One region of the Paenibacillus sp. O199 genome, then DNA from elsewhere that is predicted to be linked to it. Evidence: riboswitches for the same ligand, from Rfam matches in the RefSeq annotation. Region 1 holds a riboswitch; the other holds the start of a gene.

Evidence for each region. Region 1 has a riboswitch for ZMP and ZTP ahead of A6049_RS31485 (TIGR01440 family protein). Riboswitches for the same ligand answer to the same signal wherever they lie in the genome.
Region 2: it holds a riboswitch for ZMP and ZTP, as region 1 does, so the genes downstream of both, A6049_RS12850 (bifunctional 5,10-methylenetetrahydrofolate dehydrogenase/5,10-methenyltetrahydrofolate cyclohydrolase) here and A6049_RS31485 (TIGR01440 family protein) in region 1, are expected to answer to the same signal.

The regions. Positions count from the first base shown of each region.
Region 1 is NZ_LGRP01000064.1:3-4,210, forward strand. Features, by position in the region: partial or broken gene A6049_RS31470 (Sua5 family C-terminal domain-containing protein) at 1-201, shown strand, start outside; gene A6049_RS31475 (manganese efflux pump MntP) at 375-935, shown strand; gene A6049_RS31480 (low molecular weight protein arginine phosphatase) at 1,061-1,633, shown strand; ZMP/ZTP riboswitch at 1,750-1,831, shown strand; gene A6049_RS31485 (TIGR01440 family protein) at 1,973-2,566, shown strand; gene A6049_RS31490 (serine hydroxymethyltransferase) at 2,800-4,047, shown strand.
Region 2 is NZ_LGRP01000007.1:87,933-92,140, reverse strand. Features, by position in the region: gene A6049_RS12860 (undecaprenyl-diphosphate phosphatase) at 43-855, opposite strand; gene A6049_RS12855 (DUF817 domain-containing protein) at 872-1,636, opposite strand; gene A6049_RS12850 (bifunctional 5,10-methylenetetrahydrofolate dehydrogenase/5,10-methenyltetrahydrofolate cyclohydrolase) at 1,804-2,655, opposite strand; ZMP/ZTP riboswitch at 2,707-2,788, opposite strand; gene A6049_RS12845 (stalk domain-containing protein) at 2,872-3,684, opposite strand; gene A6049_RS12840 (MarR family transcriptional regulator) at 3,952-4,208, shown strand, end outside.

The DNA.
Region 1 (4,208 bases):
GATGCCGTGTTCTCGCTGGGCGAAGCCAGCGAGCTGGAGGAAGCAGCGCGCCGGCTGTACGCCGCGCTGCGTAGCTGCGATGAGCAGGGGGCCACATATATTGTGGCTGAAGCCTGCTCGCGCGAAGGACTGGGAGCAGCCGTCATGAACCGACTGCTCAAGGCGGCAGGTCACCGACTCATTCAGGTCGGTGACCGATAGCTCCCTTTTTTCATAATATCGCTATGAATATTTCCCTCTGGCACTCGTCCTCTAGTTACGACTAGCAATTCCATTTTTTTGAGCTGGGATTGCAAAATGTCTTCTCAGGTCATGTTTATGTCCTTGTCCGCATAAGGTGTACAAGAACCTTTACGTGACTTGGGGGTATGGGGATGTGGGATGTGTCTGCCCATGTAGGGCAGTTGGTAACCATTTTGATTATGGCCGTCGCTCTCGGACTCGACGCGTTCTCACTCGGCATCGGGATTGGTATGAAGGGCATTCGTATGAGAGACGTATTGCGAATCAGTACCGTAACGGCCCTGTTTCACATCATCATGCCGCTCATCGGCATGTATACGGGCAAATATGTCAGTTCCTTGCTTGGTGACATTACGACGTATGCAGCTGGCGGTCTGCTGGTCCTGCTCGGCGCCCATATGATCTTGAACGCTTTCCGGGAGGGAGATACCAAACTGGTGGATCATCGATCTTTGCTCGGTGTGATACTGTTCTCACTGAGTGTCAGTGTGGATTCGTTTTCCGTTGGAGTCTCGCTCGGCATGTTCAGCAGTGACTTGGTGTTAACGGTACTGGCTTTTGGTGTCTGTGGTGGAGCAATGTCCGTCATGGGTCTGATGTTGGGACGGCGTGTGAGCCAGAACATGGGGGATTACGGAGAAGCGGTCGGCGGAGCGATCTTGCTCGCTTTTGGACTTTTGTTTATATTTTAAAAAAACGACGTTAACCATAATTACAGCCTAGTGCAGTCTTCAATATATATTTAAGAGTTTCATTGGTTCAGATGGAGTTTCAAACATGATTCGACAACATTTGCAAAATGGGGAGGCTAACCACAATGAAACATATTTTGTTTGTATGTACAGGGAATACATGTCGCAGCCCCATGGCGGAGGGACTTTTACGTAAACTGGCGTCTGAGCGGGGCATTCAGGTGGACGTTCGTTCCGCAGGTGTAGCCGCAACAACGGGCATGCCCATTTCCCGTCATGCGGAGGCTGTATTAAGGGATCACAACGTTGAGGGACCCCCACATTCGACGCTTCTTAGCTCCAACCTAGTCGGCTGGGCCGACCTGATTCTCACGTTGACACGCAGTCATAAACAGCATGTCATGCAGGTTTTTCCTGACTCGGTACACAAGACGTATACCTTGAAAGAGTATGCGGAAAATGACGAACAAGTCTTGAATGATCTTCAGGAATTGGACAGCCTGTTTGCAACATTCGAAATGAAACGTGCGCTAGGTCAGGAGATTTTGGCATCTGAACGTGAGCGGGCAATCGAGATCAGACAACGCATTCCGAGCTTTGATATTTCGGACCCGTTTGGCGGCAGTCGCGACGATTACAACATCGCTGCGGCAGAGATTCGGACTGCGCTCGATAGACTTTTGGACAAGTTGGAATAATTGGATTCGTTTAATCATTCCCAGGTACCGATAGATTTCCATATAAAAAACGTACATGGGATGTAAATTACCCGTTGATTTTAAACGCAGGTTGTTTTATGATGAATGGGAAAACAGGGATCCGGTGTAACTGGCGACGAAGTGGGCATAACCACGATGGAGCACCGGAACAAACGGCCGGTCGCCTGGGCAAAAGAGCAATTCTGCGTTACCCGCAGACTGCTCTTTTTTTCGTCTTTCATCTGATTATTCGCTATAATAGTACCTGAAATGCCATACAAGAGAATACCAAGGGCAGCCAAGAGGAAGCCGGGCATGATTTTATCGGGAGGCGATAGGATGACTATTGAGTTAGATTCGGAACAACCCGGATTGCATGAACAGACCGCATCCATTCTGCGTGAACTGGCGCTTGCCGGACAGCTTGGTCCTGGACAGATCGTTGTGATCGGTACAAGTACAAGTGAAGTTGCAGGCAAACGGATTGGTACAAGCGGTGCTGTTGAAGTAGCGCAGCAGCTTCTTGCGGGTATACGCGAGGTGCAGCAGGAGTTCGGTTTTGATGTTGTATTCCAATGCTGTGAGCACCTGAACCGTGCGCTGGTTATGGAGCGTTCACTGCTTACACGTCTTGGATTGACTGAAGTGGGTGCAGTACCTGTGCCCAAAGCAGGTGGTTCCATGGCATCCGCAGCGTATCGCTCGCTGACCGATCCATGCCTGGCTGAACATGTGCAGGCCCATGCGGGACTGGATATTGGGGAGACGATGATTGGCATGCATTTGCGGCATGTGGCAGTACCTTTCAGAACAGCACTCCGCTACATCGGTGATGCCCGTGTAACTACAGCACTGACCCGTCCGAAGTTGATTGGCGGCGAGCGTGCAGTGTATCGTATGGAAGAGCAACCAGATTCGACATTTTGTGACTGATATCTTCAACCTATTTAAAGCCAAATTAGACTTTACACGAAAACGGAGAGTGCAACACCAATCTGAAGAAGCAAAGCGTTCGCCTTTATCCCCGGATTTCCCCCTTATTATAAGGGAGTTCAGAAAAATCTGGGGATAACAGCGATCGGAAGATGGTGATGCAATCGAAGTCAGGAGTGTAACCACTGTAGTTTCGCTTTATAACTTCACTTATAACTGGGAGGAATTTAATCATGGAACAATTGCGCAAGAATGACCCGGCAGTACTGGAAGCGATGAATCTTGAACTGAAACGTCAACAAAACAACATTGAGCTGATCGCGTCCGAGAACATCGTAAGCGAAGCGGTTATTGAGGCAATGGGATCTGTACTTACTAACAAGTACGCTGAAGGATATCCAGGCAAACGTTACTACGGTGGTTGTGAGCATGTGGATATCGTAGAAGATATCGCGCGTGATCGTGCCAAAGAATTGTTTGGAGCAGAACATGTGAATGTTCAACCTCACTCCGGTGCACAAGCGAACATGGCAGTATACCTTGCGGCTCTGAAACCAGGTGATACTGTGCTTGGTATGAACCTTGCGCATGGCGGACACCTCACACATGGTAGCCCGGTTAATGCTTCCGGTTTGCTGTACAATTTCGTAGCTTACGGTGTACAAGAAGATACATTCCTGATTGATTATGATGAAGTGCGCAAAGCGGCTTTTAAACATCGCCCTCGTATGATCGTTGCAGGTGCAAGTGCATATCCGCGTATCATTGATTTTGAAAAGCTTGCTTCCATCGCTAATGATGTAGGTGCTTTGTTCATGGTGGATATGGCTCACATTGCAGGACTGGTAGCTGCAGGCTTGCATCCAAGCCCGGTTCCACATGCGCATTTCGTAACGACAACAACTCACAAAACGCTGCGTGGACCTCGTGGTGGTATGATTCTGTGCCGCAAAGCTTGGGCAGCAGCGATTGATAAAGCGGTATTCCCTGGTTCCCAAGGTGGACCTCTGATGCACGTGATTGCTTCCAAAGCGGTAGCATTCGGTGAAGCACTGCAACCTTCGTTCAAAACGTATGCACAAAACGTGGTAAAAAATGCACAAGTATTGGCTGAAACGCTGATTGCTGAAGGATTGAACATCGTATCCGGCGGTACAGACAACCACTTGATGCTGATCGACACACGCAGCGTGAATATCACAGGTAAAGAAGCCGAGCATGTACTTGATTCCATCGGTATTACCGTGAACAAAAATGCAATTCCGTTTGACCCAACTAGCCCGTTTGTAACGAGCGGTATCCGTATCGGTACACCTGCAGCTACTTCCCGTGGTATGAACGAAGAAGCGATGGTAGCTATTGGTAAGATCATTGCGAAAACATTGAAAAACCCTAAAGATACAGCTAAATTGGATGAAGCCCGTGCTGAAGTAACGGCACTTACGGACCAATTCCCGCTCTACACTGACCTTAAATACTAAAAAACTTGCTCATGGTGTTTGTGTTTGAGATGTTCTTCATGTAAACATGCAGACGGAGCAGACAGAATGAAGACGTAGAAGCATATCCTATCGCCGGATTTCCCCCTTAATAAAGGGGTTAAAAAAATCCGGGGATAACAGCGATCGAAGGGTCATTCGGT
Region 2 (4,208 bases), on a different contig from region 1:
GTTGAGGGTTGTTCCCTTATACGTTACAAGGAAAATTCGGGTTTACAAAAAAATAAGTAAAAGAATTCCGACTACGAAGCAATAGTATGAAAAGTAAATCAAGTTCCCTCTTGCCATAATTCCCATGAACCATCTCATTGAAAAGTAGGTTACGATAAGGGTCGTAATGAACGCTAAAATGTAAGGTATAGCTAACTGCGCTCGGTGCGGATCGGTTACAATGTCAGAAGCCCCTAATATTACCCCGCCAATGCTGATCGGAATGTAGAGCATAAAAGAAAATTTCAACGCCGTTTCTTGTTTCATCCCGACAGCAATAGATGCAATCACTGTTGCACCAGAGCGGCTTATTCCCGGAATAAGAGCCACCGCTTGAGCCAGACCCACCAGTACTGCGTCTTTCGCAGACAAATCCCCATCTCTTTTGCGCCCGCGAAGGTTTCGAATAAGCCACAGCGCAACCCCTGTGATCAGTAAACTAATCGCAACCGTATAGACAGAAGTGAATATTTCTTCAATTTTATCCTTGAATAGCACAGCCCCGATCGCAGCAGGCAGGGTACCAATGATTATGTATAGACAAAACATAAAATCTGCTCTGTACTCCGCATTGCGAGAGACTAGAAATCGCCAGCCTCCTACAATAAGTTTTTTGATATCTTCCCGAAAAATAAACATAATGGCAATCAGTGAGGCTGTGTTTGTCAAAATTTCAAAGGATAATCCGTTCTGCTGCATGCCAAGCAGTCGTTGAACGATAATCAAATGTCCGCTTGAAGAAACCGGAATAGGCTCTGTAGCCCCTTGTACGATACCTAATAACACATATTTCAACCACAAAATAAAGTCTTCCATTGTATCCTCCTACTCATTATTTTCGATTAGCTTTGACATATTTCAGTTGGGCCACAATGATGACACTAATAATCACCAAAAGGAACCACGAACTTATCTTGCTAAAACTGACCAGTTGCCAGGAGTCATGCTGGTCAGGGTATTTCCAGCCGTTAAAAAATGTAGCTATATTTTCAGCAGTCCAGATGAAAAAACCTACGATGACAAAAGCGAGCGTTAACGGCATTCGATAGGTAGTTAATCGTACCCGATAGATAATCCATGTTTTACGAAAAACAATAAATACCAGAGCGGTCAACCACCAACGAAAATCGGGAATAAAATGATGTGTGAAAAAGTTGATATAGATGGCTCCTCCTAACAGAACCGAAGATGCAAACCCAGGCCAGCCTGTCATGTCCATACGCAATCTGCGCCATATTTGGCACATAAAGCTTGCTACACTTGCATACATAAATCCGCTATAAAGGGGAACGCCAAAGAGCTTGGTATAACCAGGCTCAGGGTATGACCAGGATCCCATCCACACCTTATACATCTCCAGTACCAATCCAATCACGTGAAATATACATATGACTTTGATTTCATCACGTGTTTCCAATCCGCTCCGGTACATAAGGTATTGTACTGCTAATAAAACAAGCAGAATGGCATCATAGCGATAAAGAAAGGGTATCTGAATTACGCTAGAAAGGGCCAACGTTCCAAAGATCGCCACAGGAAAAATGCAACTCATCGCCTGATGATAACCAAAATGCAGGAGCTGTACTAAAGGTTTCAAGTTATGTTTATCTCCTTCCTAAGCCTTGTTCATAATAATATAGATTTAGTCGGTTTGTAAAAAGAGAAAAAAAGATCTATATATTTTCTTATTTTCAATTCGAGCTTATTCAAAGACAAAACAGGCCCCTCGTCAACTGGAGGGACCTTGTTTTTTGGCTAATTCAATTATGCATTTTCAGACAGCTTGTAGGCAGATTTAATCGTATGTTCAATGAGCGTCGCAATCGTTACAGGACCAACACCGCCCGGTACAGGTGTAATTGCTGAAGAAGGAACAAAGCAAGCTTCGTAGTCCACATCTCCGACGTTGCCTTTGTTATAACCTGCATCAATAACGACAGCACCTGGTTTAATCCAGTCTCCTTTAACAAAGAGCGGTTTACCCACGGCTGCAATTATGATATCGCCAAGCTTCACGATTTCTTCCAGATTCACGGTTTTGGAGTGGCAAGTCGTCACCGTTGCATTCCGGTTTAGCAGCATGGCTGAGACAGGTTTGCCCAGAATTGGACTTCTTCCGATGACAACTGCATGTTTGCCCTCGATCTGAATATTGTAGAAATCCAAAATGCGCATAATAGCCTGTGGTGTACAGGAAGGGAATTCTGCGTCTCCAAAAGCATTAAGTGCAAAACCGAGAGTCGTAACACCGTCAACGTCTTTCTCGATACTAATGGCATCAAAAGCTGCTCTTTCATCGATATGATTCGGGACAGGGTGCTGAAGCAAAATACCGTGTACGGAAGGGTCATCATTTAGCTTGTTTATTTCTTGAATTAATTCATCCGTGGTGGTATCCGCAGAAAGAACGACCTTAATGGATTGCACGCCTAAGCGAGCACAAGCATTTCCTTTCATACGCACATAAGTCGCTGAAGAAGGATCATCTCCGACGAGAATTGTAGCGAGACAAGGCTGAATGCCTTTTTCCTTAAGAATGGCAACCTTCGAGGCCATGTCTTCCTTCATAAAATCCGCTACCGTTTGGCCATTCAAGATCAGTTTGTCAGTACTCATTTTCACATCGCCCTTTCAACATAAAAAAGAGGCAAGGAAATAAATATTCCTTACCTCTGCCCAGGCGTACGGCTTATTACAAAACCATATGCTCCCTCACGGTTCACCGTGTTCGCCAGTTACATATGATCGTTTGAATTGTTTAGATTGATAGTACTTGAAAAAGCAAAATTGTTCAATAGTTAATGGATTTCTCTTATAGAGAGAGAGATGATCTTAAGGATTAAGTATCTCGTCTATTAATGAAAATTCAACACGATCTACTTTCCAGCCCTTATTTGTATAGACGAGTGTGGCACTTCGGTAGAGTGTTTCCTTCTTACCGTAAACGGAACTAGAACCCGAGTATTGACTTAATCTAGCTGTATTGCTGTCACGGTAAGTCAGACCGGATTGGCTGATGACTTTGAATTTAAAGTTGTATTCCAGCCCTTTATCCCGAATAATTTCGTTGATAAAACGATCTGTAAAATAGGCGCTAAAGTATGTCCGAATTTGCTTAATGGAAGACAGGTTTGTCGCTTCATTTAATTTATCAACGAAGATTTGCTGTTGTTTGGCCGTTATTCTCTTTGTATTGGGCACTTGCACTTTGGGTTTTGCCATCGTCACCTGTATTTGCGTGCCATCCAGAGTGATTGTTGCTTGGCTGGTTTGTTGATTCCATTGCACGTCAGCGCCTAAAGTTTGACTGATAAACCGCGCCGGGATATAGGTGGTGTTATCGTTTAATTCCGCAGGAACATCCAGAGAAACTGCCTCTTGGTTAACCAGTATCTTTTTAGAGTTAATGGTCAAAAGTATTGTCATTTCACCTTTGGTAATGGTGATATTTTTTAGTTCTTTATTCCAGTTAACTTCCGCTCCCAAGTTTTCGGACACTGCCCGTAACGGAATTAGAACACGATTATTTTGTAGCATGCCAGTATCCATTGTGATGTACTGGTTTGCAGCTTCCCCGGTAGCCGCAAAGCTCGGCAGGATGAGCAGAGTCGTTGTCAGCAAGGAAATAGTGATTTTTTTAAACATAGGCTCCTCCTCTAAAGATTAATTATTTAAATATGTAGACGTTATCAAAATAGAAAATGTTTCTGTATGTAAGATGCCATTCTCCAAGCAGTAAGGTAGCCTAGGGCTTAATTCTAATTTTTTTCTTTTACCAGAGGAAATAGTTGATAACTGTTCTCACTCATGATATATTGTTAACAAGTAAACTATATCGGATTAATTTCCTGAATTAGTTTAATCATTCAAGGTTTTTTTATTGTTTATAAGTAAATAAGGAGCGATTGAAGAATGGATTCAAACGATCGAACAAAACAGTTACTGTATGACCAATTTATCCGGTTTTTACATGTATATGAGAATCACAAGGATACGGAAATTGAACATTTTCTAAGTATCGCCCAGCGGGAAAGCATGGACAAAATCCCTCAGCATTTGACCGCGGTTCATATGATAGATTGCATTGGCAAGCATGAGCCTATTAACAACACAGGGATTGCTGAGGCGATGAATTTGTCCAAAGCAAGTATTACCAAGATCGGCAACAA